Regions from separate parts of the Streptomyces sp. SL06 genome, predicted to be linked through region 2. Evidence: riboswitches for the same ligand, from Rfam matches in the RefSeq annotation. Region 2 holds a riboswitch; each other region holds the start of a gene.
What was found. Region 2 has a riboswitch for cobalamin ahead of AC4IHM_RS07035 (energy-coupling factor ABC transporter permease). Riboswitches for the same ligand answer to the same signal wherever they lie in the genome.

Region 1 (9,794 bases), 5.6 Mb from region 2:
CGGGGTGGCGAGGACGCGGTGTCAGGGCCGGTCGGCCTGGGCGGCGGCCTCCTCCAGTTCGGTGACGGTCCCCGACATGATCGTCCGTACCTGCCCGGTGATGTGCTGCACGGGCCAGTCCCACCACGCCACGGCGAGGAGCCGGGCGATGTCCGCGGCGTCGTAGCGGGTGCGGACGAGCCGGGCGGGGTTGCCGCCGACGACGCCGTAGTCGGGGACATCGCGGGTGACCACGGCGCCGGCGGCGACGATCGCGCCGTGGCCGATGCGCACACCGGGCATGACCGTGGCACCGTGGCCGAACCACACGTCGTTGCCGACGACCGTGTCACCCCGGCCGGGCAGGCCGGTGATCAGGTCGAAGTGCTCCGCCCAGGAGCCTCCCATGGTGGGGAACGGGAAGGTGGAGGGACCGTCCATGCGGTGGTTGGCGCCGTTCATGATGAACCGGGTGCCCGTCCCCAGCGCGCAGTACTTGCCGATGACAAGCCGCTCGGGACCGTAGTGGTACAGGACGTTGCGTGTCTCGAACGCGGTCGGGTCGTCCGGATCGTCGTAGTAGGAGAAGTCACCGACCTCGATCAGCGGCGACTTCACCAGCGGCCTGAGCAGAACCACACGCGGGTGCTCGGGCATCGGGTGCAGCACGGTGGGGTCGGGTGGAACGGGCGGCATCGTGGCGGCGGTTCCTCTCCAGCGGGTTCCGGTGAGTTCCGGTGAGCTTATGGCGACGGCTGTCGCGTCAGGATGCCGGCACGGCCCTGGCGCCCTCATCAACCGGATACTGATTGCCGATGACCGACCCACTGGACACGACAGCGGACCGCCGTCCGGGCGGTCGCACCGCCCGCGTCCGCGCCCAGGTCCTCGCCGCGGTGCGCGCCGAACTCACCTAGCGCGGCCACGAAGGACTCACGATGGAGGACGTCGCGACGCGGGCCGGAGTGCACCGCGCCACGGTCTACCGGCGTTGGCGCGATGTCGGCGGCCTGCTCGTCAACGTCATCGCCGCCGCGGGCGAGACCGACTGGCAGCCGCCGGACACCGGCTCGCTGCGCGGGGATCTGACGGCCCTCAACCAGGAGATCCAGGAGTCCCTGGTCGTACGGCCGTCGTTCGCCGCCACCCTGATGGCCGCCTCGTTCCACTCCGAACAGGCCGCGCGGGCCCAGACGCGGTTGTGGACGGACCGGTACGCCCAGTGCGAGATCTTCGTCGAGCGCGCCGCCGGGCGCGGTGAACTCCCCGCACCGCACACGGACGCGCGGAGCCTGCCGATCGCCTCCACGGCGCCGCTCTACCACCAACTGGTGCTCCTGCGTGCCGATCCCGACCCGCGGCTTGCGGAACGGGCCGCGGAGGCGGCGGTCCTGGCGGCTGCCGCGGGTGCCTTCTGTGTCCGCCGGGAAGAGAGCGCGTGAGCGAGAAGACGGGGGAGCGAACGCGAGCCGCGAGGTGACAGGGTCGGAGCCATGCCTTTTGATCACAACGACCACTATCACCGCCTGCTGCTGCGCCAGGTGCCGCAAAACCGCGGTACGGCACTGGACGTGGGGTGCGGGACCGGCCGGTTCGCGCGTCGGCGGACGTGACCGAAGTCGAACTTTCCCAGGCGCACTACGACTTCATCTTGTGCCTCGCCGGCATCCACCACATGCCGTTCCACACCGTCGGCGCCCTGCGTGACGCGCTCGCGCCCGGCGGGGTCCTCGTGATCCTGGGGTGCTGTCCGGAGAAGACCCTGCTCGACCGGGCCTGGAGCCTGGCCGCGGCGCCTCGGGAAGAGGTGAGGGCGCCGGTGAGAGAGCCGGCCGTGCCCCTGGCCGAGATCCGCCGGGAAGCCGCGGTGCTGCTGCCCGGATGCCGCGTCCGCAGGCTCCTCCTCTGGCGCTATCTGCTTGTCTTTCGCAACCACGGTTGACGGGACCATGTGGCGTTTCCCCCGCTCCGCCCCGCATCAGCCGAACGGACCCCTGGGCGGCGCGGGATCGCCTGTGCCGCGCGTGAAGGCGTCCAGGATGCGTTCCGCTGCCAGCGTCGCCGTCAACCCGCCCTCCCTCACCCGCTGTTCGAGCCCCGGGGCGAGAGACCGGACGGCCGGGTCGGCATGCAGGCGGCCCAGCAGTTCGTCGCGGACCATGGCCCAGACCCAGTCGACCTGCTGGGTGCGGCGCTTGGCGGCGAGCCGGCCGGTGGAGTCCAGCAGCGTGCGGTGCTGCTCCAGGCGCTCCCAGACGGTGTCCAGCGCGGTCGACTCGCGTGCGCTGCAACTGAGCACCGGCGGAGTCCAGAAGGCGTCCTTGCCGTGCATGAGCCGCAGTGCGCCCGCCAGTTCACGGGCGGCCGTACGGGCGTCGCGTTCGTGCGGGCCGTCTGCCTTGTTGACGGCGATCACGTCCGCCAGCTCAAGGACGCCCTTCTTGATGCCCTGCAACTGGTCGCCGGTGCGGGCCAGGGTGAGCAACAGGAAGGAGTCCACCATGTCGGCGACGGTCGTCTCGGACTGGCCGACACCGACCGTCTCGACCAGCACCACGTCGTAGCCGGCGGCCTCCATCACCACCATCGACTCACGGGTCGCCTTCGCGACCCCGCCGAGCGTCCCCGCGGTGGGGGAGGGGCGCACGAACGCCGCCGGGTCGACGGCCAGGCGTTCCATGCGCGTCTTGTCGCCGAGGATCGAACCGCCCGTCCGGCTCGAGGACGGGTCGACGGCGAGGACCGCGACCCGGTGGCCGAGCCCGGTCAGCATCGTGCCGAAGGCGTCGATGAACGTCGACTTGCCCACACCCGGCACACCGCTGATCCCGATCCGCCGCGCCCTGCCGCTGTGCGGCAGCAGCTCGGTCAGCAACTGCTGGGCCAGAGACCGGTGCTGGGGCCGGGTGGACTCCACGAGAGTGATCGCGCGGGCGATCACCGCACGCCTGCCGTCCAGGACGCCCTTGACGTACGCGTCGAGTTCGAGGGCCATCACGTCACCGGCTCACAGCTCGTCGTGGCCGAGCCCGGCCGCGAGCCGTTCCACCAGGTCGCGCGCCGCGTCCGGGATCACCGTGCCGGGCGGGAACACCGCCGCCGCGCCCATCTCCAGCAGCGTCGGCACGTCCTGCGGCGGGATCACCCCGCCGACGACGACCATGATGTCCTCCCGCCCCTCCTCGGCGAGCGCCTCGCGCAGCGCCGGGACGAGCGTGAGATGCCCGGCGGCCAGGGACGACACCCCGACGATGTGCACGTCCGCCTCGACCGCCTGACGGGCCACCTCGCCCGGGGTCTGGAACAGCGGGCCGACATCCACGTCGAAACCGAGGTCGGCGAAGGCGGTGGCGATCACCTTCTGACCTCGGTCGTGGCCGTCCTGGCCCATCTTGGCGACCAGGATCCGCGGCCGGCGGCCCTCGGCATCGGCGAAGGCGTCCACCACCGCCCGGGTGCGCTCCACGGCCGGCGACTCGCCCGTCTCGTTGCGGTACACACCGGAGATCGTACGGATCTGCCCCGCGTGCCGCCCGTACACCTTCTCCAGCGCGTCGCTGATCTCCCCGACGGTCGCCTTCGCGCGAGCCGCCCGCACCGCCAGCTCCAGCAGGTTGCCCGCACCGCCGGCGGCCCGGGTCAGCGCGTCGAGCGCGTCGCGGCACGCGGTCTCGTCCCGCTCCTCGCGCAGCCGCCGCAGCTTGGCGATCTGCCGCTCGCGCACCGAGGAGTTGTCGACCTTGAGCACGTCGATCTGCTCGTCGGTCTCCACCCGGTACTTGTTCACGCCGATCACCGGCTGCCGCCCGGAGTCGATGCGCGCCTGGGTGCGGGCGGCGGCCTCCTCCACCCGCAGCTTGGGGATGCCCGCGTCGATGGCCTGCGCCATGCCGCCCGCCTGCTCCACCTCCTGGATGTGCTGCCAGGCGCGGCGCGCGAGGTCGTACGTCAGCCGCTCCACGTAGGCGCTGCCGCCCCACGGGTCGATGACGCGGGTCGTGCCGGACTCCTGCTGGAGCAGCAGTTGGGTGTTGCGGGCGATGCGGGCGGAGAAGTCGGTGGGCAGCGCGAGCGCCTCGTCGAGCGCGTTGGTGTGCAGCGACTGGGTGTGGCCCTGGGTGGCCGCCATCGCCTCCACACAGGTGCGGGTGACGTTGTTGAACACGTCCTGCGCCGTCAGCGACCAGCCGGAGGTCTGCGAATGGGTGCGCAGGGAAAGCGACTTGGCGTTCTTCGGGTCGAACTGCCCGACCAGCCTGGCCCACAGCAGCCGGGCCGCCCGCAACTTGGCGATCTCCATGAAGAAGTTCATGCCGATCGCCCAGAAGAACGACAGCCGCGGCGCGAACGCGTCCACGTCCAGCCCCGCCTCCCGCCCGGCCCGGATGTACTCGACCCCGTCGGCCAGCGTGTACGCCAGCTCCAGGTCCGCCGTCGCGCCGGCCTCCTGGATGTGGTAGCCGGAGATGGAGATGGAGTTGTAGCGGGGCATCCGCCGGGAGGTGTAGGCGAAGATGTCGGAGATGATCCGCATCGACGGCTTCGGCGGGTAGATGTAGGTGTTGCGGACCATGAACTCCTTGAGAATGTCGTTCTGGATGGTCCCGGCCAGCTTCTCGGGCGGCACGCCCTGTTCCTCCGCGGCCACGATGTACAGCGCGAGCACCGGCAGCACGGCGCCGTTCATCGTCATCGACACCGTCATGCGGTCCAGCGGGATGCCGTCGAAGAGCTGCCGCATGTCGTAGATGGAGTCGATCGCCACGCCCGCCATGCCGACATCGCCGGTCACCCGCGGGTGGTCGCTGTCGTAGCCGCGGTGGGTGGGCAGGTCGAAGGCGACCGACAGGCCCTTCTGCCCGGCCGCGAGATTGCGGCGGTAGAAGGCGTTGGACTCCTCGGCCGTGGAGAACCCCGCGTACTGGCGGATCGTCCAGGGCTGGTTGACGTACATCGTCGGATAGGGGCCGCGCAGGTACGGCGCGATGCCCGGGTAGGTGCCCAGGAAGTCCAGGCCCTCCAGGTCGTGCCCGGTGTACAGCGGCTTGACCGCGATGGCCTCCGGCGTCTCCCAGAGGAGGTCGTCACCGTCGGCGGCCCTCTTCACGGCCGCCCGCCACTCGTCGAGGGAGGCGTCGGCGGACGGCGTCCCCAGCTCGATCGCCGAGAAGTCGGGGATGGACATCAGGACACTCCCATGCGGTCGAGGGCTGCGGTGAGTACGGCGACGGCGTCGCAGCCGGCGAAGACATAGCTGTCCACGCCCGCGTACGGTCCCGGACGGCCCGCGAGGAACACGTGCTCGGCGCCCGCCTCCCGCAACGCGGCGGCGGTGGACTCGGCCTGCTCCCCGTACAGCGCGTCACTGGAGCACAGGCACGCCTCCCGCGCCCCGCTCTGCGCGAAGCCGCCCTCGGTGACGGGCTCGATGCCGCCGGCCTGGAAGAGGTTGGCGGCGAAGGTGAGCCGGGCGGTGTGCGCGGCGGCCGGGCCGAGCGCGGTCAGATGGACCCGGGGCCGGGTGCCGGTCGCGGCCAGGTGGGCGTCCGAGCGGGCGCGCAGCGCCTCGAACGCCTCGTCCCGCCGCACCCGGGGCAGGCCGCCGGCCGGCTGCTCGGGCGCCGGCTCGCGCAGGACGGGCTTCTCGGCCAGGTGCGGGAACTCGCTGACCCCGGTGACCGGCTCCCGCCGCTTGGCCAGCTTCGCGCTGCGCACGGCCCAGGTCCGCGCCAGCCGCTCGCCGACCGTCCCGGAGCGCAGGGCGGCGGCCTGCCCACCCGCCCGTTCGATGTCCTGGAAGAACTCCCAGGCGGCATGGGCGAGTTCGTCGGTCAGCCGTTCCACGTACCAGGAGCCGCCCGCCGGGTCGATCACCCGGGCCAGATGCGACTCCTCGATCAGGATGGTGGAGGTGTTGCGGGCGATACGGCGCGCGAACGCGTCCGGCAGACCGAGCGCGTGGTCGAAGGGCAGCACGGTCACGGCGTCGGCGCCGCCCGTCCCGGCGGCCAGTGCGGCGACCGTGGTGCGCAGCATGTTCACCCACGGGTCGCGGCGCGTCATCATCACCGTCGAGGTCACCGCGTGCTGGAGCTGCGCGCCCGCGCGCGGCGCCCCGCAGACCTCGGCCACCCGCGCCCACAGCCGGCGTGCGGCGCGCAGCTTGGCGATGGTCAGGAACTGGTCGGCGGTCGCGGCGTACCGGAACTCCAGCTGGGCCAGGGCCTGAGCCGTGTCCAGTCCCGCCGCGGTCAGTTCACGCAGGTAGGCCAGGCCCGTCGCCAGCGAGCAGCCCAGCTCCTGGGCCGCCGAACCGCCGGCCTCGTGGTACGGCAGCGCGTCCACGGTCAGAGCCCGCAGACCCGGGTGGCGTACGGCGCACAGCCGGGCCAGCTCGGTCACCGGCGCGGTGTCGTACGAGCGGCCGGTGCGGGCCTCGTGGCCCAGCGGATCGGCACCGAGGTTGCCGCGCACGGCGTCCGCGCCGACGCCCCTCGCCTCGTACAGGCGCAGCAGCTCACGAGCGGCGGCCTCGAACGCGTCGCCCGGGTCCAGGACGACGGGGGCCAGGTCGAGGTGGACGCCGCCGAGGGCGCGATCGAGCGCGGCGACCGGAAGCCCCGCGGGTTCTCCGACGGCCAGCCACAGGGAGGTGACGCCGTTCTCCAGGTCGGCGAGGACCGACGCCCCGTCGGCCACCGTGTGCCGCTGGCGCACATCCCACCCGCCCGCGCTGCCGGCCTGCGCGCGGGCGCCGCGCACGAAGGGCGGGAAGCCCGGAAGACCGGGGTCGGGGGCGACATCACGCGCGGTGTACAGGGGGCGTACCCGCAGGCCGTCCTCCAGCACGGTGGACAGGGCGTCCTCCGCCTCGTCGTCGGGCACCTCCCTGCCCGACTTGCGCAGCACACCCGCCACCAGGCGCTGCCACTGCTCGTGTGTCGCGTGCGGGAACCCGGCCGCGAGGGCGAGTCCTTCGTCAGGCAGGAGCGTCATGGTCGGATGTTAGGACAGGCCGGTGGACCGGCAGCAGAGGAAGCGGTTGTGACCTTGTTCTCGCCGCGAGTGTGACACGGGCCGCTCACACACCACGAGGTGCGCCGCGCCGCGCCGACCGGACGGCCGAGGTGGCGACGGCGTGGGTGACGGCCGTCCCTCCCTCCGCGGGGATGCTCGCCCACGGCGACGTGCCGCGTCAATCGGGCCGCACCGTCCCCGGCGCGGGCGTGCCCGGCGCGTGCGCCCTGGCCTGCGGCGACAAGCGGCCACCCGGGTTCCGCCACGAGTAAGCATTCGGTGAGAGCGGATCCTCGCCCCTCGGCGCGGTATTGGTCATGTACGGGCCGAGGGGTACGGTTGCTCCGAATCGACGACGGCAGGACGGAAGCCGGTGGGAATCCGGCGCGGTCGCGCCACTGTGTGCCGGCCCCTTCACAACGGGGGCGGCGAGTCAGACCCGTAGCCGTCGTCATGTGCACCACCGAAATGGGACGCGAACTCCCGGAGGAGGCCCCCGCCATGGCGCAGCATGTCGCCCCGCCGACCGCCACCAGCCCCGCCCTGCCCGCCAAACTGCCGATCGGCGCCATCGTTCCGTGGGCGGTCTTCTTCGGCGTCCTGATGCTGGTCCTGCTGTACTTCGTCGGTGCCGAACAGGGTGCCACCGCCCTCGTCTCCGGCGAGGACGTCCACGAGTGGGTGCACGACGCCCGCCACCTGCTCGGCTTCCCCTGCCACTGACGCCGGGAGCCGACATCCTCATGAACTCCACCACGGTGCGCAACCTGCTCGTGCGGGGCATGCTCGCGGGCCTGGGCGCGGGTGTACTCGCGCTGGTCGTCGCCTACTTCCTCGGTGAGCCGAACGTCGACCGGGCGATCGGCTTCGAGGAGGCCCACGCCCACGCCCACGAACACGAGGCCGAACTCGTCTCCCGGAGCCTTCAGTCCACCGCGGGCCTGGCCACCGGTGTCCTGGTCTACGGGGTCGCCTTCGGCGGCATCGCCGCCCTCGCCCACTGCTTCGCCCTCGGCCGCGTCGGCCGCCTCACCCCGCGGGCCACCGCGCTGCTGCTGTCCGGCTGCGCCCTGCTCGCCGTCTACGTCGTGCCGTTCCTCAAGTACCCGGCCAACCCGCCGGCCGTCGGTGACGCCGACACCATCGGCAGGCGGACCACCCTGTACTTCCTGATGATGGTGCTCGGGGTTCTGCTCGCGGTGGCCGCGGCCATCCTCGGCAAGCGGCTCGCCCCGAAGCTCGGCACCTGGTACGCCACCGTCGCGGCGGTGGCCGCGTTCGGCGTCGTGATCGGCGTGGCGTACGCGCTCCTGCCGGCCGTCAACGAGGTGCCGAGCGACTTCCCGGCCACGGTCCTGTGGCGGTTCCGGCTCTCCGCGCTGGCCATGCAGGTCACCCTGTGGGGCGGCTTCGGCCTCCTCTTCGGCGACCTGGCCGAGCGGCTGCTGAACCCCAGGTCCGCCGTCGCGGCCCCGGCGACGGCTCCCGGCTGACCGCCCCGCGTTCATGCACGAGGGCTCTCCGGCGCCTCCAGCGGGCGCCCCAGCCGCAGATTCCACCGTCCGGACCTGCCGGTCAGCTCCGTCGCCGTCAGGGGCGGCACATCCAGCCGCCAGAAGGCCGTGGCGGGCAACCCCAGCGCGTGGACGACGGCCGCACGCACGACCTCGGGCTCGACCACGGCGTGCGTGCGCCCGTCCGTCCGCGCGGCGTCGAGCCACCGGGCCGCCCGAGCACACAGGTCCCGGACGGACTCCCCACCGTGCGGTGCGCAGGCCGGGTCGGTGAGCCAGCGGGTCATCGCCTCCGGCTCGCGGGCGGCGACCTCGTCGAGGGTCAGGCCCCGCCACCGGCCCACGTCCAGGGGCCCCAGTGCCGGCTCGTCCTCACCACCCAGCCCCAGAGCCACGGCCGTCTCGCGACACCGCACACTTTCCGGGGAGACGACCGCACGGCCGGCCCGGGGCAGCGAGCCGGCCGCCGCGCGCGCCCGAGCGGCCCCCGCGTCGTCGAGCGGCCCGCCGTCGTCGAAGCGGGCCTGCCGCAGCGACCGGCTCGTCGCCGGCGAGATGAGAACGACTCTGCTGGTCACGCGGCGGTGCCTCCTGCTCCTTGACGAGTGTGCGGCCGACGGCGAGAGAAAGGACAGCGTATGGCACAGGAGTACGCAGCCGGCGGCGGCCGGGGCCCCGGCGGGACAGGGCCGCTGATCGTGGTGGCGGCGGTCGTCGTGGAGGCCGGGGGCCTCCTGGTGGTGAGCAAGAAGGCGGCTCCCGAGATCTTCTATCTGCCCGGCGGCAAGCCCGACGGCGAAGAGGCGCCGCTGGAGGCACTGGCCCGGGAACTGGACGAGGAACTCGGGGTCCGGCCCGTGGCACCCCGGCAGCTCGCCGTCGTCGAGGCCACGGCGGCACTGGAAGGCGTGCCCATGAGGCTGACGGTCTTCGAGACCGCGATCGACCAGGCCCCCAGGCCCGCCGCCGAGTTGGCCGGCCTGCGCTGGATCACCGGAGGTGAGCACGGCGTCCGGCTCGCTCCCGCGCTCACCGACCACGTACTGCCGATGCTGGGACGGCGCGGCGTTCTGGCGTCGTGAGCGAACCGGAGCCGGCCGGTGAGGTCAGTCGTCGATTCCGGCCACCGCGAGGGCCACCGCGGTGCGCAGGGCGCCCACCATCTCGGCCCTGGCGCTACCGGGACCGGCGCCCGCCTCGGCCGCCCGGTAGGCGTGGTGCTCCACGGCCGCGCGCAGGGCGGCGTTGAGCATGGCGGCCCGGATGGCCGGCCGTACGTCGTCG
Region 2 (9,794 bases):
CTGATGCTGGTGCTCGGTTCGATCGGCGACAAGTACAGCCGCCGTGGCGCCCTGATCGCCGGCCTGCTCGTCTTCGCGGGCGGTTCGGTGATGGGCAGCCTGGTCGACGAGACCGGGCTGGTCATCGCGGCTCGGGCGATCATGGGGGTGGGAGCCGCCGTCGTCATGCCGGCCACGCTGTCCCTGCTGGTCGCGGTCTTCCCGAAGGGGGAGCGGGCCCGCGCGATCACGGCCTGGACCGCCACCTCCGGCCTCGCCATCGCGGTCGGCCCACTGGTCGCCGGCTGGCTCCTGGAGGACCACGCCTGGGGCTCGACCTTCCTCGTCAACGTCCCCATCGCGGCCCTCGCGGTCCTCGGCGCGCTGCTTCTCGTACCGCCGTCCAAGGCGGACGGCATGGGCCGCATCGACTACGTGGGCGGCCTGCTCTCCATCGTCTCCGTCGGCAGCCTGGTCTACGCGACCATCGAGGGACCGCACTTCGGCTGGGGTGCCGGTCCGGTGACCGCGGCCGTCGTCGCCGGTGCCGGCCTGGTGGCCTTCGTGGCCTGGGAGTTGCGTCACCCGCAGCCGATGCTGGACGTGCGCAGGTTCCTGCTGCGGCCCTTCAGCGGTTCGATGCTGGCGGTGCTGTTCTTCTTCTTCGGTACCTACGGCGCCATCTACTACGCCACGCAGTTCCTTCAGTTCGTGCTCGGCTTCGGCGCGCTGGAGACCGGCGTACGGCTGCTGCCGCTGGCCGGGGCCGTGTTCGTCGGCGCCGCGGTGACCGGGCGGCTGACGCCGAAGCTGGGCGTGAAGGCCATGGTCGGGTCCGGCATGGCGATCGGCACCGCCGGTGTCTTCCTGCTGGTCCTGATCGACCAGGGCTCCGTCTACGCCGACTTCCTGGCCCCGATGCTGCTGCTCGGCCTCGCCATCGGCCTCAGCGTCTCCCCGGCCACCGACACCATCATGGGTTCCTTCCCGGAGAGCGAACTGGGCGTCGGCGGCGGTGCCAACGACACCGCGCTGGAACTCGGCGGCTCGCTGGGCATCGCCGTCCTGGGCTCCCTGCTCGGCACCGCGTACCGGGACGAGTTGGGCGACCTGGTGGGCGGCAGGCTGCCGGCCGCCGCGCTGGACACCGCCCAGGACTCCGTGGGCGGCGGGCTCGCCGTCGCCGAGCGGCTCGCGACGGACCCCGCCGCCGGTCCCCAGCAGGCACAGGCCCTGACCGACGCCGTGCACCAGGCCTTCGCCCACGGTGTCGCGACGACCAGCCTCGTCGGCGGCATCATCATGGCCGTCGGCACCCTGATCGTCCTCGCCGTCCTGCCCGGCCACCGCACCCGCGACGGGCACGCGCCCGAGAAGAACCCGACGGAAGCGCGGGCGGTGGAGTACAGCGACTCGACGAACTGAGCCGCCCGCTTGCCGCCTCCAGAGGCCGGGGCCGTCCCCGCCGCCTGGGCGGCCCCCGGCCTCCGCGCGGGCCGCTTGGTTCGTCCGATCCGCCCCGGCCGTCCGGGCCGAGTGGATCGCCCGAACCGCCTGGCCACCCTTGCCGGTTGGGTCGCCCGGCCGTCCGAGCCGGTTGGAGCGCCCGAACCCCTTGCCCACCCCCGCCGGTTGGGCCGTCCGCCTCGCCGTCCGCGACGACCCCGCCCCGTCCGCCCGGCCCAGGCAACGCAAGTCTCCGCGTCCCCCGACCCGTACGTCCCGTCCCGCCCAAGGCCACCGCCCCGTCAGTCGCCCAGGGCCGCCAGTTCCTCTGCCGTGCGTGGGTCCGGTGTTGAGTCGGGCAGGAGTCCTCGTGCGCGTAGGAGTCCGGCCGCCGCGATGCCCCAGGGCAGTCGCAGTCCGGCCTGTCGTAGGAGGTCCGTGCGGGCCAGGGTCGGGGCCGTGGGGCCGGTGTGTACGCCCTCCGGGGTGAGCAGGGCGGCGTCGTCGGACCAGCGCAGGGCGAGGTCGACGTCGTGGGTGGCCATCACCACCGTGGTGCCGCCCGACCGGAGCCGGTCCAGGGTGGCGAGCAGCCGTTCCTGGCCGTCCGGGTCGAGCCCGGCGGTCGGCTCGTCGAGGATCAGTACCCGGGGCCGCATCGCGACGGCACCGGCGATCGCGGCCCGCTTGCGCTGCCCGTACGACAGCAGATGGGTGGGCCGGTCGGCCAGCGCGGCGATGTTCAGCGCGCCGAGCGCCTCCTCGACCCGGGACCGGACCTCCGTGTCGGGCAGGCCCAGGTTCAGCGGCCCGAAGGACACGTCCTGCCCCACCGACGCCGCGAAGAGCTGGTCGTCGGGGTCCTGCACGACCAGTTGCACGGTGGTCCGCAGCCGGGTCAGCCCTTTGCGGTCGTACCTCACCGGCGCCCCGTCGACCGTCAACGTCCCCGCGCCCGGCCTCAGTCCGCCGCTCAGCAGCCGCATCAGCGTGGTCTTGCCACTGCCGTTGCGGCCCAGCAGCGCGAGCGCGCGCCCCTCGCGCACCTCGAAGTCCAGCCCGACCAGCACGTCCGGTCCCTCCTCGTACCCGAAGGACACGCCCCGCAGGGCGACCAGGACGGGTGCCGTCGCCTCCGTCGCCCCGGTCGTCTCGCTCACGACAGCGGCCCTTCCAGTACGAGGGTGAGGGCGGCCAGCGCCGCCAGCAGTGCGCCGCTCGCCGCCGTGAAGGGCACCGAGACGCGCGCCTCGGGCACCAGGACGCGCAGGGTGCCGTCGTAGCCGCGCCCGGCGAGCCCGGACTGGAGCCGCGCCGCCCGGTCGAAGGCCCGCACGAACGCCGTCGCGCCGAGACCGCCCAGCGAACGCCAGGCGGCGGCCCGGGTGGTGTGCCCCAGCCGCGCGGCCTGCGCCTCACGGACCCGGCGCACGGAGTCCAGCAGCAGGAAGCTCATGCGATACGTCACCAGCGCCACGTCGACCACCGGCGCCGGTACCCCGGCCCGCACCAGGCGGGGCAGCAGGTCGGACATCGGAGTGGTGAACGCGAACAGCAGTACCCCGAGCGAGGCCGCCGACGTACGCAGCAGCAGCTCACCGGCGCGCACCGGCCCGCCGTCCGCCGCCGTCAGGAACCCGTCCGGGCCCCCGACCTGCACCAGCAGCGGCAGCGCCCCGGTCACGCAGAAACCCAGCGGCACCCGGTACGCCCGCCACAGCCGGCGCCCCGGCACGCCCGCCGGGCCGAGCAGCACGGCGAGGGCCGTCACCAGCACCAGCGCCGCGCCCGGCCACGGCGGCAGCGAGATCGCCAGCACGGTCAGGCCCAGCCCGAGCACGGCCTTGTCCACGGGATGCCGGCGGCGCCAGCGACTGCTGTGCGCCGCCGCGTCGATCGGCAGCACTCAGTCCCCTCCGGGGGCGTCCCGCAGCGCCGTCGCCGCCCGTTCCTCGCCCTGCCGCCGGCCCCGGCGCAGCCCGAAGTAGTACGCCAGTACGCCCGCGCCGAGCGCGGCCTGGAGGGCGAACAGCGCCGACTCGACCTCCCCGGACGGGGGTTCGTACAGTGGCGAGAACCACGGCTCGTAGTCCGGTTCGATCTCGGTGATCGCCGTCTCCGCCTCGGCGTCGGAACCGGTGAAGGGCTCTTCCTTGTGGTCGCCGAGCCCCAGCACCAGCGGCAGTACCGCGAGCGCGGCCACGGCGAGCAGCAGCAGGGCGTTGATCTTCGTGTTGCGGTTCATCGGGCCACCGCCTCCTGCTCGCCGGGCCCGGTCGGTCCAGGCTGCGCCCCGTCGGCCGTGCCGGACTTGCCGTGCTTGGTCAACAGGACGCCCAGCCGGGTCAGTTCACCCTTGCTGGACTGCACAAGCAGCCGCATCACGATCACCGTGAGCAGGCCCTCGCTCACCGCGAGCGGGATCTGCGTGACGGCGAAGATGGACCCGAACTTGCCGAGCGCGCCCCAGAATCCGCTGCTCGGGTCCGGGAAGGCCAGCGCCAACTGCACGCTGGTGACGCAGTAGGTGGACAGATCGGCGACGAACGCCCCGAAGAACACCGCGACCATCAGCGGCACGTCGTAGCGGCGCAGCAGCCGGTAGAGCGCGTATCCGGCCCAGGGGCCGACGATCGCCATCGAGAAGACGTTGGCGCCGAGCGTGGTCAGCCCGCCGTGCGCGAGCAGCAGCGCCTGGAAGAGGAGGGTGATCGTGCCCAGCACGGCCATGATCGGCGGGCGGAAGAGGATGGCACCCAGACCTGTGCCGGTGGGATGGGAGCAACTCCCGGTGACCGACGGCAGTTTCAGGGCCGACAGAACGAACGTGAAGGCCCCGGAGGCGCCGAGGAGCAGGGTGCTCTCCGGGTGTTCCCGGACCTCACGGGTGAGTGACCGTACTCCGTGGACGACGAACGGCGCGGACGCGACACCCCAGGCGATCGCGTGCGCCGGTGGCAGAAAGCCCTCGGCTATGTGCATGGCTCAGCAGACCCTCTCCAGCACCTCGTGGATGGACGACGCGCCTTGGCCGGTCTCCTGGCTGACGGGTACCACCGCCCGTGCTCCGCCTTCCCGGGTCACAAGGACCCAGTGGCTGCCCGTGAGGGCCGGAGCCGGACTTCCCGATTCACAGTGGCGAGGGCCGCACCGGCATCACACCGGATTTCCCGTTCACCAAGGCGTGGTGACAGTAGTGCTCCCACGGGGGTGGTGACAAGCGGGCCTTCGGTCCGGCGGACGTGGCACCGGGCCGGTCGGCGGGCCCCAGAACTGCGGAAACCGCTGCCGCCGCTGCTCCGCCGCCCGGCCCCGCCGAGAGGCTCGCCGAACCGCCGGATGCCGTCGGGACCGCCGTCACCGGATGCCGTCGGGACCGCCGTCACCGGATGCCGTCGGGACCGCCGTCATTCGCGCCGGTCCTGTTCCATCCGCCGGACCACCATGTCGCGCACCCGCCGGGTCAGCGCGGTCGCGGCGGCGGTGAGGAACACGAAGGTGTAGAGGATCTGCAGGACGGTGACGATCCGGGCCACCTGGCCCCGCGGGGTGATGTCCCCGTAGCCGACCGTGGCGAGCGTGACCACGGTGAAGTACAGGGCGTCGACGCGGGTGCGCAGGCCGCTGAACTCGCCCGGCTGCTTGGCGAGGGCGTAGTAGGTGGCCGCGAAGACGTGCACGGACAGGACCATCAGGAGCGGGATGAACACCCCTGGCCGGGTCCCCGGGCGCTCGACGAGGACATCGCGGACCTCGCGCAGCAGCAGCGCGGCCACGACGATCAGCGCCAGCGCGAACAGCAGCCAGCTCAGCACGGGGCGCCCCGGGCCCAGATGGTCGAGGGGGAGCAGGAAGTAGACCACGGCCATGACCACCGAGGCGCAGGCCCACTCGAACCAGGGCCGCGCCATCCCCCAGGGGGTACGCGTCCTGGCACGTCCGGCGGAGTCCCGGCGCCCCCTCACAGCGCCCCCCGCGGCTCGGGGTCCGGCCGGCGTACGAGCTGGGTGACGACGAAGGCGACGACCGACGCGGTGACGATCAGCGGCATCTGGTCGTAGGCGTCTTCGCCCATGAGCAGCACCGCGAGCACCGCGCTGGACAGTGGCAGCCCCGTCACCGAGGCCGCCGCCGCGGAGATGCCGAGGGCAAGGGCCGGGGTCGCGCCGAAGCCGGGCAGCCCGGAGCAGGCCATGGCCGTCGCAGCGCCCAGCAGCACGGCCGGGAAGATCGGGCCGCCGCGCAGAGCGCCCAGCGCGATGCCCCAGGCCAGCGTCTTGCAGAGGACCAGGGCGACCAGTGCGCCGACCGGCCGGGCATGGGGGTGCGCGGCGAGCTGGGCGAGGGCGGCCTGGCCCGACAGTGCCGCCTCGGCCGGGGAACGGCCGGTGATCAGCGCGTACGCGGCGAGGCAGACCCCGACCGCCGTGGCACAGACGACGGTGCGTACGGCCGTGCGGTGCCGCGTCCACGCGGCGGTGCGGTGCCCCAGCGCGCGGGTCGACGTGATCAGTACGGCGATCAGTGCCGCCGTGGGCACGCCCCACAGGAAGTCCCCGGCGTCCGGGGCGGCGACCGGCGGTACGTCGGGCAGGGCGAGGGCGCCGATCTTCAGGCCGGTCCACTGTCCGAAGCCGGTGAAGACCAGGGCGCCCGCGGCGCTGGCCAGCAGACACGGCAGCAGCAGGACGACCAGCCGGGAGCCCGCGAGGCCGGCCCCCTCGATGAGCAGTACGGCCGCGACCACCGGACCGCCGAGAATGGTGGAGATCGCGGCGGTGGAACCGGCCGTGGCCAGGACCGCGCTCGCCCTCGGGTCCCCGGCCGCGCCCGCCCGCCGCACCGCCAGCAGGGCGAGGCCGCTGCCGACGGCCATCAGGGGAGCCTCGGGCCCCAGCACCACGCCGAGCGGCAGTGTGGCCAGCGCGGCCAGGACGGTGCCGGGCAGCGCACGGGGGCCGACGGGCGCGCCGCCCAGACCGTCCACCGGGAGATGGCCGCCGGCGCCGGGCATCCGGGTCACGATCGGCGCCAGGACCAGCCCGGCCAGCACCAGTGCGGGCAGCGGCCACCACCAGGGCGGGGCGTCGTACCCGGCCGCCCGGGGCAACAACGTCCACACCCAGTGCTGGAGCTGGTGCTGGAGGCCGACGAAGAAGAAACAGGCCAGCGCGATCGGAACGCCCAGCAGCACGCACAGCAGCAACAGCCGCCGGTAGCCGGGGCCGAGCAGGGTGTCCCGCAAGGACTGCTCGGCCCGGTCCGGCGGCGCGTTCGCCGGTGCCGGACGAGCGGTCACGGGCCCTCCTTCGTCCACCGCGTCCCTCGGCGCCTGGACCGACGGCCGGTCGCGCGAGTTCGCATACGCGGATCAGTAAACGCGAGTTGGGGAAGGCACGCATGCGCGCGGCGCCGTACCGGGGGACGGGCGGGAAGCCGTGCGCCGCCGCCGCTCCGGCAGCCCCGCCGGGCAGGCACCGTGCGGCGGGGCTGCCGGACCCGTTCACCCGTTCGGCGGGCCCGCGTCGCCGGGCGGTACCGGGGCCCGCAGGCTCGGAGTGTCCTGTCGGCGCATCCGGATGCCGGTGGGCGCAAGGCCGTACGGGGAAACGAGAAAGGACTCCGCTCATGAGTCAGCAAGCCGCACCTTCTCCCGGCAGGCCCTCCCGCGGTTCCGACGGGCCGTTGCCGGCGGGGCCGGGGGACCGCCACAGCGGCTGGGTGACCGGCGGTGTCGTCTTCGCCGGGGTACTGCTGCTGCTGAACGGTGCCCTCACCGTCCTCCAGGGCATCGCGGCCATCGCCGACGACGACGTGTACGCCGACATCGGCAGCTACGTCTACCAGATGAGCCTCACCGGCTGGGGGATCGTCCATGTGATCCTCGGCGCCCTCGTGTTCGCCACCGGGTACGGCCTGCTCAGGGACATGGCCTGGGCGCGCCTCGCGGGCATCGTGCTGGCCTCGCTCAGCCTCGTCGCCCAGTTCCTCTTCCTGCCGTACCTGCCCGTCTGGTCCGTGATCATGATGGCGATCGACGTGTTCGTCATCTGGGCCCTGGCCAGCCGTCAGGACCAGTCGGCCCGCACCTGAGTGACGACGGCCGGCCCCGCGCCCGGGGTCTGCGGGCGGGCTCCAGTACCCGTACCGACGCCCACCCGGTGTGCGAGTGGAAACGGTTGGCGGACTCGAAGGCCCGCTCCGCGAAGAGCGGCACCCCGCACGGCGGCCTTCGGCAGCGGGGGCGTGCGGGCGGGCGCGGTGGTGGGTCCGGTGCCGCCGAGCGCGCCTGCGTACGACCCCTGAGCCCGCGCGGGCGATTACCGGACACGGAGCGTCGCCAACCGTGTCGGTGTTGGGCCGAACGGGTGACTTGGCGTAAGAATTGGCTGGTGCAGGCAATGAAGGCGAGTGAAATCGGGGGAGCCGGTGAACAGCCACGACGTCACCGATGAACAGTGGGAAGGGCTCGCCCAGGTCGTTCCGTTGCGCGGGCGCGACGCCTGGCCGTCGTCGGTCGGCCACCGGACGGTGCCGGAGGCGGAGACGGAGGCACGCCGCCGTTTCGTCGTCCTGAGAGTCAATGTGTTCGCGGACGCCCGCGAGGTCGCCGAGACCCTGATGGCGGGCATTCCGGTCCTCCTGGACCTGACCAGCGCCGAGGGCGAGGTCGCCAAGCGGGTGCTGGACTTCAGTACGGGCGTCGTCTTCGGGCTGGCCAACGGCATGCACCGGGTGGACCGCAACGTCTTCCTGCTGACGCCGGCCGGGACCGAGGTCAACGGGCTGATGGAGGGCGCCGTGGGGGTTCCCGGGGTGTGACGGACGGGATGGGCGGTACGGGCGGGGTGCGGGCGGAACACCGGGTTCCGCCCGCACCCCGCCCGTGGCCCCGCGGGAGTGACGGGCGGGGCCGTCCTGACGGTCACGTCCCCCGATCGTAGGAACGTCGTCAGGGCGTAACGGTTCACCAGAATGCGGACTTCTACGGTCCGCGTATGGCCCCGTCCCCTGCGTCAACCGCGTCAACGGAGTCCGCCGCCCCCACTCCGCCCCACCCGGACCGCCCCCGCGTCACGGAGCTGCGGCTGTCCGCCTTCGCCGGGCATCGGGGCGCGCTGCTGCGGCTCGGGCCGCTCACCGTGCTCGCCGGGCCCAGCGGCAGCGGCAAGACCAGCGCGCTCAGGGCGTACGACGCCCTGGCCCGGCTCGGGGGCGGCGCCGAACTCGGCGCGGTGTTCCCCGACCCGGTCGCGTGCGTGCCCGAACGGGCCCGGCCCGACGCCCAGCAGCGCCGCGGCTTCCGCATCGGCTGTACGGCCGACGGGTCCGAGGGCCCGGTGCACCTGGATGTCGCCGTGCAGGCGGAGCCCGAACTGCGCGTCGTGGGGGAGCGGTTGACGGCGGACGGGGTCGTGCTGCTGGAGACGGCACTGCGCGATCCCGGCCGCCGTGCGGTGCAGGCGGCCTGGCACACGGCCGGGTCGGCGCCCGTGACCCGCGCTCCGCTGCCGGACGACCGGCTCGGCACGCCCTTGCTGCCGCTGCGGGTGGCCGGCAAGACGGACGGGCAGCGCAGGGTGCTGGCCGCGGCCGAGCAGATGGTGGTCGCCCTGCGCTCCGTCTTCGCCTGCGACCCGCGGCCCGGCCGGATGCGGGACCCTGTGCCCACCGGTTCCGGCCATCTGCTCGGCGGCTGCGACAACCTCGCCGACGTGCTGCGGCGCACCCGTGCCGAATGCGGCCGGCGGCACGCGCAGTTCGTCGCCGCGGTACGCACCGGATGCGCGGGCCCGGTCGCGGACGTGCTGGCCGAGTCGGCCGTCGGCGGAGTGGTCCGCGCGCTGCTGGACCGGGGCGACGGCGTCCGCACCGGCCTCGCGCGCCTCGGCTACGGCGAACTGCGCTATCTCGCCCTCGCGCTGGTGCTGTTCGCGGGAACCGGTGTGCTGGAGGCCGACCCGGCCGGAGAGGTGCCCGCCGCGTCGCAGACCCTCACCGTCCTCGCCGACGGCTTCGACCGGGGCCTGGACCTGCGACAGCGCGCCGAACTGCTCCGGCTGGCGGCCCGGATGTGCGAGCGCGGGCACGTCCGCCTCGTCGGGGCGGTCGCCGACGCCTCGTGGGCGGCCGGGGTGCACGGCGTCACGGTGGTACACCTGGACCCGTGACCGATCATTCCCAGGACCTCGTGACGTTGCAGCGCAGGCTGGCCGAGTTCGCGGCCGCACGGCACTGGCAGCCGTACCACACGCCCAAGAACCTCGTCGCCGCGCTGAGCGTGGAGACCGCCGAACTCGTCGAGATCTTCCAGTGGTTGACGCCCGAGCAGTCCGAACGCGTCATGACCGACCCGGACGCCGCGCACC
Region 3 (9,794 bases), 1.4 Mb from region 2:
TGGAGACCGGGAAGACGATCTTGTCGATCTCGGCGGGAACGGAGGCGAGGTTCACCTTGACCGCCTCGTCGTCGCCCTCGCCCTCACCGGTGAGGTTGTCACCGGTGTGCTCGACCGAGCCGTCCGGGCTCGTGAGGTTGTTGTAGAAGACGAAGTGCCGGTCCGAGGGCACTTTGCCGGAGGCGTCCAGGAGCAGCGCGGAGGCGTCGAGGTCGTAGTCGGTGCCGGTCGTGGTCCGCACGTCCCAGCCCAGACCGATCAGTACGGCGGTCAGGCCGGGCGCCTCCTTGCTGAGCGAGACGTTGCCGCCCTTGGCCAGGGAAATTCCCACGGGGTTCTCCTTCGTCGTGTCCGCTGATCACATCTGCTGATCACGTCCGTCTTGCCTTCCCGCCAATCTACAACACTGTAGAAGAATGGCTTCTATACGATGTCGCCCCGGAAGGGGCTCAGTGGCACAGGGAGGCGGGCCGTGACGGATCACCGGCGTCCGCGGCGGGGGCAGGGCGAACTGGAGGCGCTGGTGCTGTCGGCGCTGCGCGAGGCGGACGGCCCCGCGACGGCCGGCCGGGTGCAGGAACACCTGGGCGGCGACCTCGCCTACACCACGGTGATCACGATCCTGACCCGGCTGCTGGAGAAGGGCGTGGTCAGCCGTGAGCGCGCGGGCCGGTCCTTCGCCTGGTCGCCCGCCTCCGACCAGGCCGGCCTCGCCGCTCGCAAGATGCGCAAGGTCCTGGACGCCGAGAGCGACCGGGAAGCCGTGCTCGCCAGCTTCGTCACCGGCCTGGACCCGGACGACGAGCGGCTGTTGCGCGCGCTGCTGGGGCACACGTGCGACGCGGGTCACGGCTGACACCGCATGGGGGTCTTCGTCTTCCTGCCGCTGGTCCTGCCGTTGACGGCGTGGCCGATCGCCCGGCTGGCCGAGCAGCACCTGCACCCGCGGACCGCGACCCGGCTGCTCACCGTCGTGGCCGCCGTGATGGCCCTGTGCAGCACACTGTGCCTGGCCCTGGTGATGGTGGTCGGCACCGCCCAACTGCCGGGCAACCCGCTGCCCGACGGCTGGTCGGACCCCGAGGTGCGGGCGGCGGTGCCGTACGACGAGATCGTCGGCAAGGCGGCGATTCCCGCGCTGTGCGCGGTGGTCGTGGCCCTGGCGCGGACCCTGTGGCGGCACGGCAGGGTACGGCGCGGCGCCCACCGCGCCCTGGCCGGACTGCCGGGCACCGGGGTGGCCGTACTGCCGGACGACGTGCCCTATGCGTACGCGCTGCCCGGGGGAGAGCGGGACCGCGTGGTGGTGAGCACGGCCCTGCTCGACTGCCTCGAACCGGCCGAACGGCGCGCGCTGTTCGCCCACGAGCGCGCCCACCTGGCCGCCCGGCACCACCGCTTCCTGCTCACGGTCCGGCTCGCGGCGCTGGCCAACCCGTTCCTGCGGCCCCTGCGGACCGCCGTGTCCTACACGGCGGAGCGGTGGGCGGACGAGGCCGCGGCCCGGGTGGTCGGCGACCGACGGGCGGTGGCGACCGCCATCGGCAAGGCGGCCCTCGTCTCCCGGGGCACCCCGATCGCCACCCTGGCCGGCTTCGCGGCGCCCGGCCCGGTGCCGCGCCGGGTGGCGGCCCTGCTGGGTCCCGCGCCCACGGTGCGCACCTGGCCGCCGGTGTTCACCTCGGTGGGCCTGGCCGCGTGGGCGGCGGCCGCCGGAACCGCCGTGTCGGCGATGTCGTCCGCGAACGCCGCCGTCACCATGTTCCTCATCCTGAGAGCCGCGACGCCGCTCTGAGCGCCCTTCGCCCCCCTCCGGATCCGCAGGCCCACGGGGCCGGCGGTGCGGCCCCCTGTGGTAGCTTGCGGAAGCCAGTCGAACCCACCTGGTGGGTCAGGGAATCCGGTGCGAATCCGGAACTGACGCGCAGCGGTGAGGAGGACGGGCGGGACACGGGCCACTGGGCGGCAGGAGCCGTCCGGGAAGGCGTCCCGCCCGGTCGATTCCGAGTCCGAAGACCTGCTGGCACCCGCACCGTGCACGACGCGGGCCACACCGTACGAACGGGCTTCGCGCACGAGCCCTCGACGCCAGAGGACCTTCCTTGCCCGCAGCACGCCCCGCCGGCCTCCGCCGCGTCCCCCGCTCCCGCCGTACCCTCCGCGGCCCCGTCCTGCTGCTGACCGGCGCCCTGCTGGCGTCCGGCTGCGGTTCCGGGCCGGCCACCACCGACTCCGCCGCGCCGGCCGAGTCGGCCGGCTACCCGCGCACCCTCGGTGACTGCGGCCACCGGGTCGAGATCACCGCGGCCCCCCGGCGGGCGGTCTCCCTCAACCAGGGCACCACGGAGATCCTGCTCTCGCTCGGCCTGGCCGACCGCATGGCGGGCACCGCCACCTGGACCGACCCGGTCATGAAGGGACTGGAGAAGGCGAACGCCACCGTCCCCCGGCTCGCCGACGACACACCCTCCTTCGAGAAGGTCCTGGACGCCGAACCCGACTTCGTGGCCGCCTCCTTCACCTCCACCCTCGGCACCGGCGGCGTGGCCACCCGGGAGCAGTTCGACGAACTCGGCGTGCCCTCCTACCTGTCCCCGTCCGACTGCGTCGGCAAGGACAACAGCGGTGACGGCGACGGCACCCGCACCGAGCCCCTGACCATGGCGACCGTGTACCGCGAAGTACGCGACCTGGCCCGGGTGTTCGGCGTCGAGCAGCGCGGCGAGAAACTCATCGCCGACCTCAAGGCCAGGGTCGACCGGGCGACAGCGGACATCGACGCCTCCGGCACCACCCTCATGTACTGGTTCGCCAACTCCACCTCGCCCTACATGGCGGGCTGCTGCGGCGCCCCCGGCATCATCACGCACGCGGTCGGCGCCAAGAACGCCATGGACGACAGCCACGACGAATGGCCGCAGATCGGCTGGGAGACCGTCGCCGACCGCGACCCCGACGTCCTGGTCATCGGCGACCTCACCCGCAGGTCCCAGACGGCCGAGACGGCCGCGAAGAAGATCGAGTTCCTGGAGTCCGACCCGGTCACCAGGAACATGACCGCCGTCCGCGAGAAGAGGTACGTACTGCTCAGCGGGCAGGCCATGAACCCCACCATCCGCACCGTCGAGGGCGTGGAGAAGGTGGCGGCGGCGCTGCGCGCCCACGGACTCACCAAGTGACGTCCACGAGCACGGCGCCCGTCGGCATACGCGTGAGCGGCCGCCGCCTCCCGGTGTGGGTGGCGGCCGGAATCGTCGCCCTGTGCGCCTCCGTGGCCGTCGCCGTCACCATCGGCCCCGCGGACATCGGCGTCGGCGAGGTGTGGTCCGTGGTCGCCGCCCACCTCGGCGGGCGCACCGGCGCCGCGGAGGTCTCGCCGATCCGCGACGGCATCGTATGGAACCTGCGGCTGCCCCGCACCCTCCTCGCGGCGGTGTGCGGCGCCGGACTCGCCGTGTGCGGGGCCGTACTCCAGTCCCTGCTGCGCAATCCGCTCGCCGACCCCTTCGTACTGGGCGTCTCCTCCGGCGCCTCCACCGGCGCCGTCCTGGTCGTCGTACTCGGCGTGGGTGGCGGCGCGCTGTCCGTCTCGGGCGGGGCGTTCGCCGGTGCGGTGTGCTCCTTCGCGCTGGTGATGCTGCTCAGCCACAGCCTCGGCGGCACCCCGGACCGGGTGGTGCTCGCGGGCGTGGCGGCGATGCAGTTGTTCTCCGCGCTCACCTCGTTCGTGGTGATGACCGCGGCCGACGCCGAGACCACCCGCGGCGTGCTGTTCTGGCTGCTCGGCTCGCTCGGCGGGGCGGGCTGGACGGACGTGTGGACCGGCACCGCGGCCCTGGTGCTGGTCCTGGCCGTGTGCCTCGGCCACGCCGGGACGCTGGACGCCTTCGCCTTCGGCCAGGACGCGGCGGCCTCGCTCGGCGTCCATGTGGCCCGTACCCGGCTGGTACTGCTGTGCGCCACCGCCCTGCTCACCGCCGCGCTGGTCGCCTCGGCCGGCGCCATCGGCTTCGTCGGACTGGTGCTGCCGCACGCCGTACGGGCGCTGACCGGCCCCGGGCACGCCCGACTGCTGCCGGTCTGCGCCCTCGCCGGGGCGGTGTTCCTGGTGTGGGTCGACACCGTGGCCCGTACCGTCCTCCAGCCCCAGGAGGTCCCGGTGGGCGTGCTGACCGCGCTGATCGGCGTGCCGGCCTTCGTCCTCGTGCTGTACCGCACCCGGAGGGCACGGTGACCCTGAGCGCCGAGCGGGTCTCCCGCGCCGCCGGCGGGCGGCTCATCCTGGACGGGGTGGGACTGAGCCCCCGGCCCGGCGCCATGACGGGGCTGCTCGGCCCCAACGGCTCGGGCAAGTCCACCCTGCTGCGCCTGCTCGCCGGCCTCCTCGCCCCGGACGCCGGCGTCGTCACCCTCGACGGCCGCCCCCTGGCCGAGACGGGCCGCCGGGACATCGCCCGGCGCCTGGCCGTCGTCGAGCAACAGGCGGACACACAGGTCGAACTGAGCGTCGTGGACGTCGTCCGGCTCGGCCGGATCCCGCACCGCCGCGCCTGGAGCCCGGCGTCGGCGGCCGACGAGGAGGCGGTCGCGGACGCCCTGGAACGCACCGGCCTGACCGCGCAGGCGGACCGGCTCTGGCACACGCTCTCCGGGGGCGAACGCCAGCGCGTCCAGATCGCCCGCGCCCTCGCCCAGCGGCCGCGTGAACTCCTGCTGGACGAACCGACCAACCACCTCGACATCCAGCACCAACTGGACGTGCTCGCCCTCGTCGCCGCCCTGCCCGTCACCAGCGTCGTGGCCCTGCACGACCTCAACCTCGCGGCGATGTACTGCGACCACCTCGTCGTACTCTCCGAGGGAAGGGTCGTCGCCACCGGAACCCCGCCCGAGGTACTGACCGCCGACCTGGTCGCCGAGGTCTACCACGTCCGTGCCGAGATCACCCCCACCGGCCCGGCCGCCCGCCCGCACGTCCGCTTCCTCGGCACGCTCAGGGGGTGACCCGGCGTCAGTCCTCCATCAGCCCGGCGGCGAGCGTGGCTCCCAGTTCCCAGCAGGTCTCCAGGTCGGCCTTGCCGGGCTCACCGGTGACGCTCACCGCGGGCGCGGCGCGCTGCCAGCCGAGGCCCGTCGTGATCGACTCGATGCCGCGCACCGCGCCGGTGGTGTCGCTGCCGCCGTGCACGTAGTAGCCGAAGGGCCGGCCCCGGGTCTCGTCCAGGCACGGGTAGTAGACCTGGTCGAAGAAGTGCTTGAGGGCCCCGGACATGTAGCCCAGGTTGGCCGGGGTGCCCAGCAGGTAGCCGTCGGCCTCCAGTACGTCGACCGAGGTGGCCGCCAGGGCCGCCCGCCGGACCACCCGCACCCCCTCGATCTCCGGTGCGTCCGCCCCGGACCCGACGGCTTCCAGCATCGCCCGGCAGTTCGGCGACGGCGTGTGATGCACGATCAGCAAAGTGGCCACACCCCGAAGCCTGCCGCCCGGCACCGCCGACCGCAACAGACACCACCCGGCCCGACCACCGGGTCTCACACCTGCGCGGCCCCCTCTCGGCCGGCCGCGGCTCACGACCACGAAGCCGCCGCCCCGGTCCCGGCGCCCACCCGTCATGCCGGACGGCGGCACCGCCCGACCGCCCGACCGCCCTCGCGGGACCCGAATCGGATTTTCCCGTGTCGAAGGTCTTGACCTCACGCGTCCGGTCCCTCACATTACTCGTTAATGCGCATTAGGTAATGCGCATTAACGCGACGGAGAGGGGGCAGTGGTGGCGGAGGAAGCCGCAGGGCGGGCGAGGCGGGGGAGGGCCCCCGCGCCGGCCGGCCGACGGGCCCGGCCGAGGCAGGCAGAGGTGGCCGGGCTCGCGGGTGTCTCGCAGGCGACGGTGTCCCTGGTGCTCTCCGGCCGCGACACGGCGACCGGGCGGCCGATCTCGCAGGAGACCCGCAGAAAGGTCCTGGACGCCGCCCACAGCCTCGGCTACGTCCCCGACCCGGCCGCCCGCCGGCTCGCCGCCGCCCGCAACAACCTGCTCGGCGTCTTCAGCTTCACCGCGACCTTCCCGACGGACGTCCGGCACTCGTACTACCCGTTCCTCGTCGGCGTGGAGCAGGAGGCCGCCGCCCAGGGCTACGACCTGGTGCTGTTCACCGGCTCCAGCAGCGGGGGAGCGGGCGCGGCCGGGGCCGGCGCGCTCAACCGGGTGCGGCTGGCGGACGGCTGCCTCTTCCTCGGCCGGCACGCCCCCGAGGACGAGCTGAAACGCCTGGTGGCCGACGACTTCCCGGTCGTCCACCTCGGCCGGCCGGGCGAACCGGAGGGCCTCGCCTGGGTCGGCGCGGACTACGTCAACGCGAGCCACGAGGTCGTGACCGCCCTCGCCGGACTCGGCCACCGGCGCGTCCTCCTGGTCCGCGAGGACGACGACGCCCCCGCCTCCACCGACCGTGAACGCGGCTTTCTCGACGGACTCGCGGCCGGCGGCCTGCCCGCCGGCCCCGACACCGTGTTCCGCTCCCGCGACCCGCGGCGCGACCTCACCGCGGAGCGCGTCCGGGCCTGGCTCGCCGAGGGAGTGACCGCGTTCGTCGCCGAGGAGACCGACACCGCAGCCGCCTGGCGGGCACTGCGGGCCGCCGTGGACGAGGCGGGCCTGAGCTGCCCCGGCCAGGTCTCGCTCGCCCTGCTCGGCAGCCCGCCCGCCGACCTCGCGGACGAACCCGCCCCGATGGGCTTCGACATCCCCCGCCCCGCGCTGGGCGCCGAGGCCGTACGGCTGCTCGCCGCCCGCATCTCGGGCGCACCCGCCGAGGGCACCCTCGTCGCCTGCGCCTTCAGACCCGGCGCGACCGCCGGCCCGCCGAACACCCCGTGACCCCACCGCATCACGACCCGAACCCACCGCAGCACAAGCGAAGAACAAGAGGAGCAGTGTGATACCGGAACCCGACATCCTCGTCGTCGGCGGCGGCCTCGGCGGCGTCGCCGCCGCCCTCGCCGCCTGCCGGGCCGGCCGCAGCGTCGTCCTGACCGAGGAGACGGACTGGATCGGCGGCCAGCTCACCAGCCAGGCCGTGCCCCCCGACGAACACCCGTGGGTCGAGCAGTTCGGCACCACCGCGACCTACCGGCAACTGCGCGAGGGCATCCGCCGCTACTACCGGCAGTGGTACCCGCTGCGCGCCGAGGCACGGGCGCTCACCCACCTCAACCCGGGCGCCGGCCGGGTCAGCAAGCTCTGCCACGAGCCGCGCGTCGCCCTCGCCGTCCTGGAGGGCATGCTCGCCCCGCACCGGGCCGCCGGACGGCTCACCGTCCTCACCGAGCACCGGCCCGTCGCCGCCGAGTCGGACAACGACACCGTCCGCGCCGTCACCGTCGAGGACCTGCGCGACGGCACCCGCCGCACCCTCGCCGCCCGCTACGTCCTGGACGCCACCGAGACCGGCGAACTCCTCCACCTCGCGGGCGTCGAGCACGCCACCGGCGCCGAGTCCCTGGCCGAGTTCGACGAACCGCACGCTCCCGACCACGCCCAGCCGCGCAACCAGCAGGGCATCACCGTCTGCCTCGCCCTCTCCCACCACGAGGGCGAGGACCACACCGTCGAGCGCCCCGCCGACTACGCATTCTGGCGCTCCTACCGCCCCGACTTCTGGCCCGGCCCGCTGCTCGGCTTCGAGGCCCCCGACCCGCGCACCCTCGAACCGGTGCCGCGCACCTTCGAACCCAACCCCGGCCTCGATCCGCTGGCGGTCAACGCCGACCAGAGCGCCGACGCCGGCGACAAGGAACTGTGGGGCTTTCGCCGCATCCTCGCCCGCAAGCTGCACACCGAGGGCGCCTTCGACTCGGACGTGACCATCGTCAACTGGCCGCTGAACGACTACTGGCTCAAGCCCTACATCGGCCAGGAGAGCGAAGCCCTGCGCGAGGCACGCCAGTTGTCGCTGTCGCTGCTGTACTGGCTGCAGACCGAGGCGCCGCGCACCGACGGCGGCACCGGCTTCCCCGGCCTGCGCCCGCGCCCCGACGTGACCGGCACCGCCGACGGCCTCGCCAAGGCGGCGTACGTCCGCGAGTCCCGCCGTATCAAGGCGGTCACCACCGTCACCGAGCACGACGTGGCCATCGACCTGCTCGGACCCTACGGCCGCACCCGCCACCGCGACTCCGTGGGCGTCGGCAACTACCGCATCGACCTGCACCCGTCCACCGGCGGAGACACCTACGTCGACATCGGCTCGGTCCCCTTCGAGATCCCGCTCGGCGCCCTCGTGCCGCGCCGGGTGCGCAATCTGCTGCCGGCCGGCAAGAACCTCGGCACCACGCACATCACCAACGGCTGCTACCGCCTGCACCCGGTCGAGTGGAACGTCGGCGAGGTCGCCGGCGCGCTCGCCGCCCACTGCCTTGCCGAGAACGTCGAGCCGCACGAGGTGCAGGCCGAGGACAAGCGGTACGACGAGTTCGCCAAGGTGCTCGACCGCGACGGCGTACAGCGTCACTGGCCCAACGTCAGGGGCTACTGAACGACCCCGCGCGCGACGGGAGTTCGGGCGGGGCAGCACCACCTGCCCCGCCCGGTGACCGCCCGCGCGGACCGACCCAGCACAAGGAGGTGCCCGGACATGACCACCCACCGCATCCGCGTCGGCATCGACGTGGGCGGAACCTTCACCGACGCCGTGGCGGTCGACGCCACGACGCTGCGGCTCGTGGGCCAGGTGAAGGTCCCCACGAGCCACCATCACGAGGACGGTGTCGCGCACGGCATCGTCGAGGCGCTCGACCGGCTGCTGCGACAGACCGGACACGCACCCGCCGACGTGGCCTTCCTGGCACACGGCACGACCCAGGCTACCAACGCCCTGCTGGAGGGCAACGTCGCCACCGTCGGACTGCTCGGCATCGGCACCGGCGGCGCGACGTACTTCACCCGCCGGCTCGCCTCGCTCGCCAAGCTCGAACTCACCCCGGGCAAACGGCTGCCGCTGCACTACGCCCATGTGTCCGACCCCGACGACGCCACCGCCGTACGCGCCGCCGTCGAGCAGCTCACCGCCGCGGGTGCCGAAGCCCTCGTGGCCAGCGAGCCGTTCGGCGTCGACCGGCCCGAGGGCGAGACGGCGGTCGCCGCGGCGGCCCGTGCCACCGGCCTGCCGACCACCGCGGCCCACGAGATCACCTCGCTGTACGGGCTGCGCAAGCGCACCAGGACCGCCGTCGTCAACGCGGCGATCCTGCCGCGCATGCTGGCCACCGCCGACCTCGTCGACGCCGCCATCACCAAGGCGGGCGTCACCGCGCCGCTGATGGTGATGCGCTGCGACGGGGGAGTGATGGCCCTCGACGAGATGCGCCGCAGGCCCCTGCTGACGGTGCTGTCGGGACCGGCGGCCGGGGTCGCGGGCGCGCTGATGCAAGAACGCGTCAGCGAGGGCGTGTTCCTGGAGACCGGCGGCACCTCGACCGACATCAGCGTCGTCAAGCGCGGCAAGGTCGCCGTGCGCCACGCCACCATCCTCGGCCGCACCTCCTACCTCAACGCCCTCGACGTGCGCACCGTCGGCGTCGGCGGCGGCTCCATGGTGCGGGTCTCGGGCGGACGGGTCACCGGCACCGGACCGCGCAGCGCCCACATCGCGGGCCTGCCCTACGCCTGTTTCGCCGACCCGGCCGACCTGCGCGACGCGAAGCTGACCACGGTCAGCCCGCTGCCCGGCGACCCCGCCGACTACGCGGTGCTCGACGCGGCCGGCGGCCGGTTCGCGCTCACCATGACCTGCGC

Region 1: linked by a shared signal. The riboswitch ahead of AC4IHM_RS32830 (CbtB domain-containing protein) and the one ahead of AC4IHM_RS07035 (energy-coupling factor ABC transporter permease) in region 2 are both predicted to bind cobalamin.
Region 3: linked by a shared signal. The riboswitch ahead of AC4IHM_RS01290 (ABC transporter substrate-binding protein) and the one ahead of AC4IHM_RS07035 (energy-coupling factor ABC transporter permease) in region 2 are both predicted to bind cobalamin.

Annotation. Positions count from the first base shown of each region.
Region 1 covers NZ_JBSYOT010000002.1:7,179,866-7,189,659, forward strand. The annotation lists gene AC4IHM_RS32795 (CatB-related O-acetyltransferase) at 22-675, opposite strand; partial or broken gene AC4IHM_RS32800 (TetR/AcrR family transcriptional regulator) at 795-1,421, shown strand; gene AC4IHM_RS32805 (hypothetical protein) at 1,589-1,921, shown strand; gene meaB (methylmalonyl Co-A mutase-associated GTPase MeaB) at 1,958-2,974, opposite strand; gene scpA (methylmalonyl-CoA mutase) at 2,987-5,164, opposite strand; gene AC4IHM_RS32820 (methylmalonyl-CoA mutase family protein) at 5,164-6,975, opposite strand; gene AC4IHM_RS32825 (hypothetical protein) at 7,122-7,268, shown strand; cobalamin riboswitch at 7,336-7,460, shown strand; gene AC4IHM_RS32830 (CbtB domain-containing protein) at 7,498-7,719, shown strand; gene AC4IHM_RS32835 (CbtA family protein) at 7,740-8,489, shown strand; gene AC4IHM_RS32840 (histidine phosphatase family protein) at 8,501-9,088, opposite strand; gene AC4IHM_RS32845 (NUDIX hydrolase) at 9,149-9,592, shown strand; gene AC4IHM_RS32850 (TetR/AcrR family transcriptional regulator) at 9,617-9,794, opposite strand, start outside.
Region 2 covers NZ_JBSYOT010000002.1:1,581,198-1,590,991, reverse strand. The annotation lists gene AC4IHM_RS07055 (MFS transporter) at 1-1,404, shown strand, start outside; gene AC4IHM_RS07050 (energy-coupling factor ABC transporter ATP-binding protein) at 1,728-2,585, opposite strand; gene cbiQ (cobalt ECF transporter T component CbiQ) at 2,582-3,331, opposite strand; gene AC4IHM_RS07040 (energy-coupling factor ABC transporter substrate-binding protein) at 3,332-3,670, opposite strand; gene AC4IHM_RS07035 (energy-coupling factor ABC transporter permease) at 3,667-4,407, opposite strand; cobalamin riboswitch at 4,438-4,622, opposite strand; gene AC4IHM_RS07030 (potassium channel family protein) at 4,833-5,336, opposite strand; gene AC4IHM_RS07025 (chloride channel protein) at 5,387-6,724, opposite strand; gene AC4IHM_RS07020 (DUF7144 family membrane protein) at 7,054-7,518, shown strand; gene AC4IHM_RS07015 (cell division protein SepF) at 7,855-8,247, shown strand; gene AC4IHM_RS07010 (AAA family ATPase) at 8,424-9,596, shown strand; gene AC4IHM_RS07005 (nucleotide pyrophosphohydrolase) at 9,593-9,794, shown strand, end outside.
Region 3 covers NZ_JBSYOT010000002.1:201,898-211,691, reverse strand. The annotation lists gene AC4IHM_RS01305 (TerD family protein) at 1-331, opposite strand, end outside; gene AC4IHM_RS01300 (BlaI/MecI/CopY family transcriptional regulator) at 431-856, shown strand; gene AC4IHM_RS01295 (M56 family metallopeptidase) at 863-1,795, shown strand; cobalamin riboswitch at 1,854-2,039, shown strand; gene AC4IHM_RS01290 (ABC transporter substrate-binding protein) at 2,103-3,179, shown strand; gene AC4IHM_RS01285 (FecCD family ABC transporter permease) at 3,176-4,234, shown strand; gene AC4IHM_RS01280 (ABC transporter ATP-binding protein) at 4,231-5,004, shown strand; gene AC4IHM_RS01275 (flavodoxin family protein) at 5,012-5,467, opposite strand; gene AC4IHM_RS01270 (LacI family DNA-binding transcriptional regulator) at 5,769-6,878, shown strand; gene AC4IHM_RS01265 (FAD-dependent oxidoreductase) at 6,937-8,535, shown strand; gene AC4IHM_RS01260 (hydantoinase/oxoprolinase family protein) at 8,635-9,794, shown strand, end outside.